2 regions of the Thioalkalivibrio sp. AKL10 genome follow, and region 2 is predicted to be linked to the other one. Evidence: riboswitches for the same ligand, from Rfam matches in the RefSeq annotation. Region 2 holds a riboswitch; the other holds the start of a gene.
The links. A riboswitch is a leader RNA that binds a small molecule or an ion and turns the genes downstream of it on or off. The one in region 2 is predicted to bind cobalamin.
Positions count from the first base shown of each region.

Region 1: linked by a shared signal. The riboswitch ahead of bluB (5,6-dimethylbenzimidazole synthase) and the one ahead of G333_RS0109905 (TonB-dependent receptor domain-containing protein) in region 2 are both predicted to bind cobalamin.

Region 1 covers NZ_KB907143.1:452,631-459,880, forward strand. The annotation lists gene ispF (2-C-methyl-D-erythritol 2,4-cyclodiphosphate synthase) at 1-43, shown strand, start outside; gene G333_RS0107950 (VOC family protein) at 40-435, shown strand; gene G333_RS0107955 (pirin family protein) at 763-1,611, opposite strand; gene G333_RS0107960 (hypothetical protein) at 1,697-2,062, opposite strand; gene G333_RS0107965 (ABC transporter ATP-binding protein) at 2,068-2,934, opposite strand; gene G333_RS0107970 (iron ABC transporter permease) at 2,934-3,905, opposite strand; gene G333_RS0107975 (cobalamin-binding protein) at 4,045-4,881, opposite strand; cobalamin riboswitch at 5,102-5,366, shown strand; gene bluB (5,6-dimethylbenzimidazole synthase) at 5,459-6,232, shown strand; gene cbiB (adenosylcobinamide-phosphate synthase CbiB) at 6,229-7,131, shown strand; gene cobD (threonine-phosphate decarboxylase CobD) at 7,142-7,250, shown strand, end outside.
Region 2 covers NZ_KB907144.1:256,643-263,892, forward strand. The annotation lists gene G333_RS0109895 (cobaltochelatase subunit CobN) at 1-1,003, opposite strand, end outside; gene G333_RS0109900 (cob(I)yrinic acid a,c-diamide adenosyltransferase) at 1,117-1,671, opposite strand; gene G333_RS0109905 (TonB-dependent receptor domain-containing protein) at 1,675-3,489, opposite strand; cobalamin riboswitch at 3,630-3,876, opposite strand; gene G333_RS0109910 (hypothetical protein) at 3,964-5,862, opposite strand; gene G333_RS0109915 (cyclopropane-fatty-acyl-phospholipid synthase family protein) at 5,994-7,232, opposite strand.

The DNA.
Region 1 (7,250 bases), on a different contig from region 2:
TATTGTGTTGCTCGAACCGGCCTCGGGGGTGATGCGGGTATGACTTCGGCGAAGGGGGTAGAACCCGGCATCCTGCGTTTGCATCACGCAAGCCTGGTGATTGCGGACACGCGGGTGGCGGCGGCCTTTTACGGGGAGCAGCTCGGCCTGGTGCCACTGGAACGCCCGGATCTCGACTTTCCCGGTCTGTGGTATGACCTGGGGAGCGGACAGGCTCTGCATCTGTTGCAGGTGCCGAACCCCGATCCGACCGAGCGCGGGGTGCGCTGCGGTCAGGACCGTCATCTGGCGTTGCGCGTCCGTGGCCTGGAGGCGCTGGCAGCGCGTCTGGAAGGGGCGGGGATTGCCGTGGAGCGCAGTCGTTCCGGACGCCCGGCCGCATTCGTTCGCGATCCCGATGGCAACACCATCGAGCTGATCGAGGAAGGCGTCTGATCCCGGACGCGGGGGCCGGCCACGAACAAGCGACCTTGCACCCGTTGCGGGGCCATCCTTCTCCACGGAACGGATCGTGGGATCACCGGATCCAGCCCCAAGCCTAGCTGGGTGGCCCGCGACGCCATCCATGGCGACCTTGGCTCCCAAAGCCCCTTCACCGCAGCCGTAACGAACCGAAGAGCCGTGGTTTTCTGCATGGGTGCGAGACAGCGGGTCGGGGCTCGTTCCACGCAGTGAGATCCCGGATAACCGCTGCGCGGTTTCCGGAATGACGGAGAGGGGGGCTCGCGCGAGGAACTTGCGGGATGGTTGGACGGCTCGAGCTCAGTCCATGCTGGCCGGTTCGGCGGCGAGCTGGCCGGACTGGTAGTCGCTGATGGCCTGTTCGATCTCGTCGGAGGTGTTCATCACGAACGGGCCGTAGTGGGCGATCGGTTCTCCCAGCGGCCGCCCCTTGAACAGCAGTACCCGGGCATCCTGCTGCGCGATCAGGTGGACCTGGGTGTGGCCGTGCCAGACGCCCAGTTGGCCCGTGCCGAGGCCGGTCAGCTCGCCGTCGAACACGTAGGCCAGCACGCGATCTTCCAGTTGCACCGCAAGCGACAGGCGGTAGCCGGCCGGTAGCGTGAGATCGGCCATGGCGGCGCCTTCGCCGATCTGCGGAAGCGCGCCTTCGGTGTCCCCGGCGCTGGTCTGCCAGGAGCCGGCAATGGCCTTGAAGCGCAGCGAATCGTCGTCTTCCGGCAGGTGGCGCATCGCGTCGGCGCGCACGTCGCGGTAGCGCGGCGGGTCCATTTTGCGCGCGGCGGGCAGATTTACCCAAAGCTGGAAGCCGTGCAGGCCGTCGGCATCCAGCAGCGGCATCTCGGAGTGGATCACACCGCGGCCGGCGCTCATCCACTGGGCCTCGCCGGCCTCCACTCGGCCCTGGTTGCCCATGGAGTCCTCGTGAGTCAGGCCGCCGTGGACCAGGTAGGTCAGCGTCTCGAAACCGCGGTGCGGGTGCGAGGGGAAGCCGCCGATGTAGTCCTCGCGCGCGCTGGCCTTCAGTTCGTCCAGCATCAGGAAGGGATCCAGGCCGCCGCGGAAATCATGGATGCGCCGAATCTTCACCCCGGCCCCGTCCTGGGTGGGATGAGAGGTCTTCACGCTGTCCGGCGGTGTCGGGTTCATGGCGTTCTCCTTCGCAACAGATCTGCACCATACCGACCATGAAACGAAAAGAAAATTGCATCGTTTCCCTTCATGGAGCGTTCTGTCAGGGCACGGGGAGCTCCCAGGAATCGGCAAACGCCTCGAGGCTCTCGACGAAGTCCGGGTCGTGCTCCTGGCGATTGATGGTCAGGTGCAGGATGACGGCGTGCGCGGCGGGCGGATGACCCGTGGTCAACGTCCAGGCGAGGCCATTCGGGCATTCCGGCAGGGAAAAGCGAACGCCACCGTTGATGATTTCCCGATGGACGCGAAACTCGCCCCACAGGCAGTACACGACGCCGGCATCAGGGCCCTCGTCGGCGATCAGCGTATCGATCGCGGCACTGGCGTCGGGTAATGCGGACACGGTGAGGCTTCGCTGCAGGTTTTCGGCATCCAGGCCGGAATGCAGGGTGCGGAAGAATTCCATGGGCACTACTCGTTGCGGGGCAGGAAGACGGGCAGGCCGTCCACCTCGCCCACGCTCAGGCGTTGGTTGTACAGGCGCTCCAGTGCGCTGGGCACCAGCATGGTGGCCGTGGGGCCCCAGCACGCCTGTCCGTCAGGGAATAGCAGTAGCAAGTGATCGCAGTAGCGCGCCGCGAGGTTGACGTCGTGCAGGACCAACACCGCGCCTCGGTCTTCCTGACCGACGATGGCCTGCACGCGGTTGAGCACGGCCACCTGATGATGCAGGTCCAGCTGGCTGGTGGGCTCGTCCAGCAGGAGCAGGCTGGGGTCCTGCGTCAGCACGGTCGCGATCGCCAGGCGCTGGCGTTCCCCGCCGGACAAGGTGTCCACCATGCGGTCCTCGAGGTCGGCGAGATCCATCGCCGCGAGTGCCGCACGGGCGCGGGCGTAGTCCTCGGAGGACTCGATATCCCAGGGCCGCAGATACGGGTGGCGTCCGATCAGGGCCGTCTCCAGCACCGTGGCGGGAAAGCCGTCGTGGTGGGTCTGGAAGACCAGGCCCAGGCGACGGGCCAGTTCCGCGCGGGCGAGGGTCGCAATGGATTGTCCCTTGACCTTGATGGTTCCGGCACGCGCGGCCCGCAGGCCGGCGAGGGTCTGCAGGAGGGTGCTCTTGCCGGCCCCATTCGGGCCCAGGATGCCCCAGCACTGGCCCGGATCCACCGTCAGGTCCAGCGGCGAACCGGGCGGCCGCTCGGGCACGTCGATGACGAGCTCATGCGTGGCGAGCAGGGTCTTGGGCCCCGGTTCCTGGTGGACGCTGCGCGCGCCCAGGCCCGGCGTGTCGTGTGGCTGGGTCGCCGCGGGGGCTGGGAGATGTGTACGCGGCATCAGCGGCTCCGGTAGAGCAGGAACAGGAACACCGGGACACCCAGCATCGCGGTGATGACGCCCACCGGCAATTGTTCCGGGGCGATGATCGTGCGGGCCAGGGTGTCGGCCAGGGTGAGGAGGATGCCCCCGCCCAGGGCCGAGGCCGGCAGGATCACGCGCTGGTCGTTGCCAAAGATCAGACGCAGCATGTGCGGCACGATCAGCCCGACAAAGCCGACCGCGCCAACCTGGGTGACGGCAGTCGCGGTGATCAGAGCCGCCACGACGTAGATTGTCCATTCCACCGGGCGTACGGCCACTCCGAGGGCCGCGGCCTGCATTGGCCCGCGCGCGAGCACGTTCAGGGTGCGGCCAAAGGGCAGGGCGAGCAGGGCGACGACCACGAGTACGCCCCAGGCCGGGTAGGGGTTGCGGGCATGGGAGACGTCGCCCATCAGCCAGTACAGCATGCCCGGGAGCTCCGCGGTGGGGCTGACCGCGAGGATGAAACTGATCATCGCGCCCCAGCCGGCGGCCACCACGACACCGGTCAGCAGCAGGCGGGTCGGGGTCCAGCTGCCCGTGCCGTGGGCCAGGCCGAACACCAGAATGGTGGACAGCAGGGCGCCCACGAAGGCCGCGGCCGAGACCGAGAACATGGACAGCCCCGCTAGCATCGCCAGCAAGGCGCCCACCGAGGCGCCGCCGGAGAGCCCCAGCACGTAGGGATCGGCCAGTGGATTGCGTAGCAGGACCTGCATCAGCGCTCCGGCCAGGCCCAGCAGCCCGCCGGCGGCGAACGCGGCCAGCGCGCGCGGCAGGCGCAGATCCAGCACCAGGGTGCTGTGCAGTCGCGAGGCCTCGCCGAAGAAGACACTCAGCAGGTCAGGGAACGGAATCTGCACGCTGCCGTAGGCCAGTGCCACCAGAACGGAGAGCACAGACGCGGGCAACAGCACGCCCAGGGCCAGGAGGAACGAACGGGTCAAGCGGTAGCCCTCCGCTCCAGGCGGGCGAAGCGGTAGGTTGCCGGAACGGCGGGAGCGCTGCCTTCAGCGCACGTACAACGCTCCTTCATTGGTGTCCCGCGATATCCTTTCCGAGAGACTGTGAGGCGGACCGTCATGGTCATGGGGCGGGACGGCGTGCGCGTGCGCGTTCGAGTTCTTCGCACATCAGGGCGGTGCCTTCCGCGATGCGTCCGGTATGGCGTTGCAGGAGCGAAGGGGGAATGAAGAACAGATTGTCGCGCTGGACCGCGGTCATATCCTCCCATTGGCCCCAGGCGACCACCCAGTCGGGGCGGTCCTCGCCCATGCCGCCGCCGATGATGACCTCGGGGTCGGCATCCAGTACGGCTTCGCGGCCAATGCGTGGCACCAGGCGGTCGAGATTGCCGAACACGTTCACGCCGCCACAGACGGCGATGGCCTCGGCGATCAGGTGGTCGTCATTGACCGTCATCAACGGTTGCTCCCACACCTGATAGAACACGCGAATCGGGTCCCGGTCGCCGTACGTGGCGCGGAGCGCGTCCATTCGGCCCAGGAAGTCCTCTGCCGCGGCCTCGCCCTGGTCATGCGTGCCGGCGAGCGTGGCCATGCGCCGCATGCTCGAGGCCACACCCTCGAAGCTGCGTGGTTCCGATACGTACACCGGCAGTCCCAGTTCGCGCAGGCGTTCGACCTGGGAGGCGGAGTTGCCGCTCTTCCACGCGATCACCAGATCGGGGTCTCTTTCCAGTACCCGTTCCAGGTCAATCCGGCTGTAGCCGCCAATCCGCGGGATGGCCTCCGCCTCGGGTGGATAATCGCTGTACTGCGTTGCGCCCACGATGCGGTCCCCCGCACCCACGGCAAACAGCACCTCGGTGATGTGCGGCGCCAGGCTGACGATGCGCTCGGCAGGCTGCTCCAGATGGACCTCGCGGTCATCGTCGTCGGTGACCGTGATTGAGTCCGCCATTGCGATCAGCGGGGTTGAGAGCAGGCCCAGGAGGCAAGCGAGCAGTGGAGTTCGGGAAGTCCAAAATTGCATGATTTTACAGTCGCATTGGATTGGTTGTTCAAGCGCCTTCGAGCCGGCTGGGGAGCCGCCACCTGGCGCTGGACTAGCGGGGCATCATAGCAGCAAGCCTGGGACGCCTCGGAGCGTCAATTGGTCGGCAGTGGGCTTGCCGCGTATGATTGGCGGCTTGCTACCAGGTGCCCGGGCGACTGATCGCGCGGGTTAAACGGGAAGTCGGTGCAGGCGCGAGATCCTCCGCAGCCCCATTCCGACGCTGCCCCCGCAACGGTAAGCGAGTGGGTTCGAGGGGTGCTTCCGCAGGCCGCTCGGACCTCGACAAGTCGAAAGCCACTGGGCCGAACGCGGCCCGGGAAGGCGACTTGCCGCCCCGGGTTGCCGGGGCCTCGCGAGCCCGGAGACCGGCCTGGACGATGTTTCTGCGACCGCGCGGTGGGCGAGGGTCGGTACGTGCGGGCCCCTGTGGCCACACCCCGATCCTTCTGCATCCGCGTCGTGTCCCCCTGACGGTAAGCCGATGCAGTCCGAGTTACCCGCCAATGAGAACCCTTCCTGCCCGGGCGCTGATGCCGGGGGTTCGGGATTTTCCCAAGATGAGCTTGCGGCCGTCTATCGCGTGATCGCGGAACGCCGGGATATGCGCCATTTTCGGCCGGACCCGGTCGATCCAGCGGTGTTGCGGCGGCTGCTCGAGGCGGCGCATCGCGCGCCGAGCGTGGGCTATATGCAGCCCTGGCGCTTCCTGCGCATTACCGACCCGGCGGTGCGCGAAGCGCTCCACGCCCACGCGGCGGATGAACAGGCGCGCACCGCCGAGGCCTGTGGCGAGCGCGCGGCGGAGGTGCATCGCTTGAAGCTGGAGGGCATCCGCGAGGCGGGCGAGTTACTGGTCGTGGCCCTGACCGATGGCCGCGAGCGCTACGTGCTCGGCCGGCGGACGCTCCCCGAGATGGACCTCTGTTCCGCCGCCTGTGCGATCCAGAACCTGTGGCTGGCCGCCCGCGCCGAGGGCCTGGGCATGGGCTGGGTCTCCCTGTTCGATCCGGACTGGCTGGCCAATCGGCTGGACATGCCCGAAGGCGGGTACCCGATCGCGGTGCTGTGCCTGGGGCATGTGGAGCGCTTCTATGACCGGCCGATGCTGGAGACCGCAGGCTGGGACAGCCGGCGACCGCTGGAAGACCTGGTGTTCCAGGATCGCTGGGGTGCGCCGTGCGAGCTGGGCTTGCCCACGGTTGTGCGGGAATCCGCCGCGCGTCCGGATGGGCCATCCGGGGGTGGCAACACATGAGTACCTTTCTGATCCTGATCGGCGCCCTGATCCTGGACCGACTGTTGGGCGACCCACGGCGGTTCCATCCGCTGGCCGGATTCGGCCAGCTCGCGGCCTGGGCCGAATCCCGCTGGCATGCGCCGAGTCGTGTACGCGGAGCGCTCCTTCTCGCGGCGCTGGTCCTGCCCTGGGTGGTGCTGGCCGCACTGGGCACCTCGTTGGCCTGGGGCTGGCTTCTGACGCTGGCGATCCTGACGCTGGCGATTGGCTGGCGCAGCCTGGACGAGCATGCGGAGGTGGTGGCCGAGGCCCTGGATAAGGATGACCTGTGTGGCGCGCGCACCGGCGTCGGCATGCTGGTCAGTCGCGACACGGCGGCCCTGGACGAGCGTGGGGTGAGTGGCGCGACCATCGAGTCGGTGCTGGAAAACGGCAACGACGCACTGTTCGCCACGATCTTCTGGTTCCTGGTGGCTGGCGCGCCGGGCGTGGTGGCTTATCGCCTGGTGAACACGCTGGATGCGATGTGGGGCTATCGCAATGACCGGTTTCGCTCGTTTGGCTGGGCCGCCGCGCGCCTGGACGATGCCATGAACCTGATCCCCGCCCGCCTGACGGCACTGGGCTATGCCCTGGCCGGTCGTGGCCGGGACGCGCTGCAGTGCTGGCGCGAGCAGGCCGCCGGCTGGAAGAGCCCGAATGCGGGGCCGGTGATGGCCGCAGGGGCGGGTGCGCTGGGCGTGGTCCTGGGCGGAGCGGCGCCCTATGGCGGGCAGCGCGAGTGGCGACCCCGTCTGGGGATGGGCCGCATGCCGGACGCGGCGGGCATTCGCCAGGCGGTTGAGCTGCTGGATCGTGCGCTGGCCATCTGGATGGCCTTCATTGTGGCCGGGGTGATTGTCGTTGTCCTGTTCTGAGGCCCAATCGATGCAGACGCCGGAGCCGAAGGCACTGATCCAGGTACACGGGGGCGGTATCCGTCAGGCGGCTGCGCGCTACGGGATCCCCGAGGCCGACTGGCTGGATCTCTCCACGG
Region 2 (7,250 bases):
ACTGGGTCGCGCTCACGGCCGCCAGTCGGATGCCCTTGATCACCGGGACATCCAGCTCGCCGAAGGCCTCGGCCACCGCCTCGCGGTTGCCGCCCCCGCCGACCACGAAGTCCTGCAGGCTCACGATCCCCGCGAGATCCGCCGGCCCGGTCACGTCCTCCAGGGTCTCGACCGCCTCGCGGCTCGCCCCGCCCCAGCGCGCGAGCACCACAAAACACTGGATATCGCGGTTCTCTAGGGCCTCACAGGCCGCATCCAGCAGGGCGCGGTCGCCCGGCCGGTCACCGGTATCCAGATCCAGCAGCGCCACGGCCGGACCCGCCTCCAGATCGAGGGCGTCCGGATCGGGGCTGGAGCTTCCATGGCGATAGTAACGGATGGTCTCGCGCGGGTCCGGGTCCGGTACGTCGATCGCGTGGCCGCCATGCGCGGCCAGCCAGCGCATCAGGCCCTCCATGTTTTCCGGCGTGCGCCCCTGGTAGAACGCCCGCCCGGTCAGCCAGTCTGCCTGCTCGGGGAAGCGTTCCTGCTGCTGGGCCAGGTGCGCGCGCGGATCCTCACCAGGGTCCGGGTTGGCCGCCAGTTCGGTACGCATTTCGTCATCGAGACCCGCGAGTACGGCCTCACTGTCGATCCGCGACAACGCCGTCAGGTGGCGCACGCTGTTAATGGCCAGGATCGGGGCCCCCTCGGGCGGCGGGGCCTCCCGCAACAGACGATCGAGGCGCGCGGCCTGATCCCCGAAGACGGCCGCGACGAGTACCGCATCGGCCTCGCGCCACAGCGTCGACACCGCCTCGTCCGACTTGTCCGTGAGCTGCTCGGGGGTGCGCAGCACGACCTGCGCCTCCGGATAGGCCTCAAGGAAGCGATGCGCCCCGGCGGCGACCTCCGCCGCCGAGCGATCGGAGACGACGCCCACCACCAGCGGTCCGGCCCCGGCCGTGCCGCCCCCGAATAAAAAAAACACCAAAGCCATCAGAATTGTGCAACGAAAACGCATGGAGACTTCCCGAAAAACAGGCGCAAGGGGCCGCGAGGCGTGTACTCGACACGCCCGCGACCGTTGCAATGGGAATCAGGCGCCGCCGCAGCGACGCCGATCAGACGAGCACGTCAGCCGCGTTGGCTGGCCGGCTGCCAGAGGATCTCTTCGCCGTTCTCGTGGCGCGCGAGGACGCGACAAAGCACGAAAAGGAGATCCGACAGCCGGTTGATGTAGGCCAGCGAACCCGGGCGCAGCGCTTCGTGGTGGTTGAGTGCGACAAGACGCCGTTCCGCGCGCCGGCAGACCGTGCGGGCGATATGACAGTCGGCCGAGGCCGGCCCGCCGCCCGGGAGAATGAACTCCTTCAGGGCCGGCAGATCGTCGTTGAAGGACTCGAGCTCCACGTCCAGACGCTCCACCGACGCATCCGGCAACGCCTGATGCCCCGGCACCGCCAGTTCCGCCCCCAGGTCGAACAGCTCGTGCTGCACCAGCGCCAGCGAGCGGCGAACCTCTTCGGGCAGAACGTGCGTCAGCAACCGGCCGATCACACTGTTCAGCTCATCCACATCTCCGAAGGCCTCGACGCGATGCGAGTCCTTGTCCACGCGCGACCCATCACCCAAGCCGGTTCGGCCTTCATCACCCGTGCGGGTCGCGATCTTCGACAGTCGATTACCCATGGATCACCTCTGCTGATAGCGCAGTTTCACGAATGCGGCACGCCCCGGCTGGTTGTAGCCGAGCGCCGTCTCGTAGTCCTTGTCGAACACGTTCTGGACCGAAGCCTGAAGCTGCCATTCCGGATGGATCTGATAGCTCGCGCGCAGGTTCAGCAACCCGTAACCCGACAGGCGTACATCATTATCCTGATCGTCGAATGCCCGGCTCTTGGCGATCACCGAGCCGCCAACCGAGAAACGATCAAGCTGCCGATCCAGATCGAACCGCGCCGTCACTGGCGAGCGCCGTCGAAGTTCATTGCCCGTCTCACGGTCTTCGGCATCCATCAACGTCAGCGAAGCGCGGGAGACCCAGCGCGTACTCGCGTAACCCGCTTCCAGCTCGACACCCTGAACGCGCGCTTCATCGATATTTTCAGCCCGGAATGCAACCGGATCAAAACCGATCATCTGGTCCAGTTCGGTGCGGAAAATGGCGGCATCGGCATAGTAGGCCCCTTGCGTGTAGCGCGCCCCGACTTCGAAGGTCCGCGAATTCTCCGGCTCCAGGTCGGTGTTACCAAATCCGGGGAAATAGAGGTCGTTGAAGGTCGGTGCCTTGAACGCAGTGCCGTAGGACGCCCGCAGACGGAGCGGGTCGGTCATCTGATAACCCCAGGCCACCTGCCCGGTAACCTTGTCACCAAATTGTTCGTTGTCGTCGTAGCGCAGGCTGCCTTCCAGGTCATGCCGACCGAGGTCCACATGAATCACGGAGTACGCACCGACGTTGTACCGCGAATCTTCGTCGTAGTCGGTTGTACTTTCTACCCGGTCCTCGTACGCGTCGATGCCGGTAATTAAATAAACGTTATCCGCAATTTCGATATCGTTGCGCCAGTCGACCAGATCGCGCCGCGTATCGAACTGGGAAAAGAATTCACCCTCAAGAAAGTTATCCGATTCGTCACGACTGTGCCCAACAGCGAGCTCGGTATCCCAGCGCTGCGTCACGGGAATCCTTACGCCACCGCGAAGTGCGGCATGCACGAAGTCGGATTCATCCGGAGAGAAGATCGAGCCGCTGTCGAACTCCGTCGTTCCTTCCGAATACAGGATGTTTCCGAAGAATTCGACGCCGTTATCCAGACGGTGCGACACCTTGGTCGCCAACGAGGTGTTGTCGTAACCATCACGGTCGTCGTCACCGACACCGTCCTGCACGTTGATGCCGTCGGTCTCGAAGTGGCTGACCGAGAAACTGTAGTTCGTGTTATCGGTGCCGCCCGCTACGCCAACCCCCGCTTCCCGCGTATTGAAGCTGCCGCCTCCCACAAACGCGTTGACTTTCGGAGGCCCCTTGCGGCCTTCTCGGGTGAAGGTCTGCACCACACCACCAATCGCATCGGAACCGTAGATGCTGGTACGTGGCCCACGCACGATCTCCACACGCTCAATCGCCTCTGGCGGCAGAAACTGCCAGCTGGCGCCACCACTAGTGGCGGACCCCATGCGCACGCCGTCAATCAGAAGCAGCGTGTGGTCGGAGCTTGTCCCGCGGGTGTAGACGGAGCTGGTCTTGCCGAAGGCGCTGTTTTGGGAGGTCTCGATCCCGGCCCGCCCTTCCAGCAGGTCGGTGAACTGCTGGGGCTGCAGGCGTTCGATCTCTTCGCGGTCGATGATGGTCACCGAAGCGAGCGTCTCGTCCACTGTCTGGGCGATGCGCGAGGCGGTGACCTGGACGGTCTCCAGCGTCTGGGCTTCGTCGGTATTCGGTGTGTCCCCCAGGGCGGGACTGGTGGCCAGCAGGATGGCCGCGGAAAGTGCTGTGCGTTTCATTGTGTAGAGTCTCCCGGCGAGCCGCCCGCACGCCGTTGATTCGTCGGGATCGCGCAGACAGGGGGAGACAGACACGAGGGGGATCGGCCAGGACCGGCGAACGGCCCGGCACGATCATCCGCCTCGCATGCCCGCCGCATGCCGCGCGATCATTCCCTGGCCGGTCTCCGGGCTGACGAGCGTCCGGTGCGGCGCCTTCCCGAACATCATGTTCAGTGGCACTGGCCGCGACCATCAGAAACCGACGGACGGTCTCTCGCTCGATCACCGTTGCGGGGGCAGCGTCGGACTCGTCCCGAGGCCTTGCAGCCCGCCGGAGACTCACCGATCTTCCCGTTTAACCCGCCAAGCCAGGCCTGGTCGGGCACCGAGGAACGCAGCGAACCCTACACAGTTGGGTGCAAAATTACCAGCCTCCAACCCACCCACCAGGCGCTCTCGCATGACGCTGGCAGGCTCGCGTGTCGCCGCCGATCAGCGGCGGCGCCGTTCCTCCGCGTACAGGTAGCGGGTCCCGCGCTTGAGCAGCAGACCCCAAGCCTTGTCCTGCAGCATGGCGTCGAACTCGGGCGAGCGCTCGGCACGCAGCGCCACCGGGTGCGACTCGTCCCCGGTATGGGTCGCCAGCATCTCCAGGCGCTCGCTATTGGCCCCATAGTGGCTGACCAGAAAATCGCGCATGGAGTCACTCAGTGGCAGGTTGTAGATGCGCGTGAGGCGCAGCGCCAGCCACTCGGCCATGCGCCCGAGATCCTGCCGGACCTTGCGCACCATCGCCGAGCCCAGGCCTGCCTTGGCATCCGCGCTCATGCCCACGTAGAGCCCGCCCAGATAGGCCGCGGGGTTGGCATAGATCGCGCGCTGGATACTGGGATTCGTAAGATCCACCAGCGGCTCCATGATCAAGGCGAGCTGGATCCCGATCCGCTTGGCGGTCTCCGTATCCAGCGCCGAGCCACCAAAGTAAAACAGGTCACCCTCGCGCTCGATCTTGAGTTCCTTGAGGAAAGAGCAGAAGTGGCTGGCCAGTTTCAGCTTCTGGTCGTCGGTCAGTTCGATCAGCTCCTCGCTCACCCGGATGCCGCGCACGCTGCGTTTGAACCAGCGCTTCTCGCCCCGCTTCTCCACCTGCGCCCGACGCAGGGCCTCCCAGCGTTCTACCGCGTTGGTGTACCGGCTTTGCGACTGCATCAGGTGGTCGCGCGCCTCGCGCAGGTCCTCGACTCGGCGCAGCGCAAGACCGAGGAGCTGCCCATCCGCGGAATTTTCCGGAGGTTCGAGATCCTCCAGTCGCTGCAGCGCCTCCAGCACCTGACGACCCAGACTGACGATCGGCTCGCGCAGGGCCTGTGGATCCAGGCCCGACGCCTCGTGCTGGGATAGCAGGATGCCGAGGGAGCGCAGGCGGCTGACCACCCCGGCCTGAGCCACACGGAAGCGGTTGCCCTGGGATTCGAGGCGGTCCAGGGCCGCCCCGAGCTGCCAGCCCCCCGACCATTCGAAGCTCAACCGCTTGATCTGACGTCCGTTTACCAGCTCGAAGGCCAACACGAAGATCGCTTGTACGTCGTCGAGGGTGCAGCGCGCCAGGTCATCGGCGTCCGCGGCGGAGAACAGTCGATCCAGGAACTGATCCACCCGGCGCACACCGTCCTCCTGGGTTGGCGCCACGCCCCGCAGGCGGTCGCGCAGGAGGTCCGCAACCTCCGGCGCCTCGTGATGCAGCTTCTCCAGGGCCGCGAGCCGGGAGTCCTCGGTCGCATCCACCAGATCCGCGACGCGCGAGCGCAGCCCCAGGCGACGATAAATCTCGATCTGCTCCGCGGCGGCCGCCAGGCTGGCATCGCCAGTCATCTCGCGCACCGCGACCGCCACGGCCTCGGGGGCGATATCCACTTCGTGCAGCAGGACTTGGGCTGCCTTGCGCCGGCGCATGTCCGGGGTCATCTCGCCCATCGCCAGGTCGCGGGTGACGAACAGCAGATCCGGCAGCAAGTCGATGGTGTTGCGCAGCTGATCGCGCGAGCGCTCCTGGCGCTTGCCCCGTGTGGCATCCGCGACGAAGCGCGCGACCAGGCCGATGACCCCGAACAGCAGGGTGTAAACGGCAAAGAAGATGAAGTTCTGTGCCGGGGCAGCGTGCCCGAAACCGAGGAAGTAGCCGCCCTGCATCGCCAGGAACGTGACCGGCCCGGCAGCCCACAGCAACTGGAGAAAGTTCAGCGACCAGGGTACGCGCCGTGCGGTGGCAGCCACCTCGGTAATGCGGCTGCGCCCGGCCGCCTCGATCAGGACGTGCTCCTGTGACGGTCCGCCGGCCTGCGGGCTTTCCTGGCCCTGTGCCTCCCTGCGTTTACGAAAGCGACCGAACACGCGCACCTGCTCCGGAATGGGTGGTTACCGCCGGCATGGCCGCAACGCTCCCCTTAGTGTAGGGAAACCGTGTTCGGTTCGCGCGCGCCGGGCGATACTCGCGCGAGCGGCCCGGCGCGTCCGATGCGCCCTCAGGCGGCGTCGCTGCGCTGTGCCCGGGCCTTCCCGGGCGGTGTGGAGATCACTTCGGGGGCATCGTCCCGATAGAGGTAATCGCGGGTCAGCGGCACCGCATCCTGCTGCTTGGCCATCTGCACGTGGAACACCACCTGATCCCACCAGCGGAAGGTGCCCTCGCAACTGGCCAGGTAGAACTCCCACATGCGGCAGAAACGCTCATCGAAGCGTTCGACGGCCTCGGCCCGCACCGTCTGGAAGCGGCGATACCACTCGGCCAGCGTCTCGGCGTAATGCAGGCGCCAGAACTCGATATCGGTGGTGCACAGCGGCGTGGGCTCCAGCGCGCCCATCACCTCGGACAGGGCCGGCGTATACCCGCCCGGAAAGATGTACTTGCTCAGCCAGGGGTTGGAGGTACCCGGTGGTTCCTGCCGCCCGATGGTGTGCAGCACCGCGATGCCTTCCGGCTTCAGCAGATCATGTACGCGCCGGAAGAACGTCTCGTAGTTGGGCGTGCCCACATGCTCGAACATGCCGACGCTGACAATGCGGTCGTACTGGTCGTCGTGTTCGCGGTAGTCCTGATAGAGAAACCGCACTCGATCCTCGAGCCCCCGACGCTTGGCCTCGTCACGGGCAACCCGCAGCTGCTCCTTCGACAGCGTCACGCCGTCTACCTGCACGTCGGCATGCTCGGCGAGATGGAAGGCCAGACCGCCCCAGCCGCAACCGATGTCGAGCACGCGCATCCCCGGCTCCAGCATCAGCTTCTTGCGCAGCATTGCGCACTTGGCCTGCTGCGCCTCTTCCAGCGTCATGTCCGGGCGCTCGAAATAGGCGCAGCTGTAGAACATGCCCTCGTCCAGGAACTGACGATAAAGCCACTCATCGACGTCGTAGTGATGGGCGATGTTCTGGTAGCAGCGCGCCACCTTGTTGCCCTGCTCGATCAGGGCCCGCAGCATGCGCACTGCAGGGTTGACCCGCTGCTTGAACATCGGCGCGAAGTTGCGCATGGCCACGTCGAGGAACACCTGCAGGCCCTCGGGGCCGGGCGACCACAGGCCGTCCATGTAGGTCTCGCCCAGCTGGAAGCCCGGGTCGCGCCCAATCTTGCGCAACGCCGCCTTGTCATGCACCTGCATGGTGACTTCCGGCGCGCCGTTCCCGAAACGCTGCTCACGGCCATCCGGATGCCGCAGCACGAAGGTCCCGTAGCGTATGTATTGCTCCAGTAACCGCTCGATCATCGCTACCCCTGTCCTTGT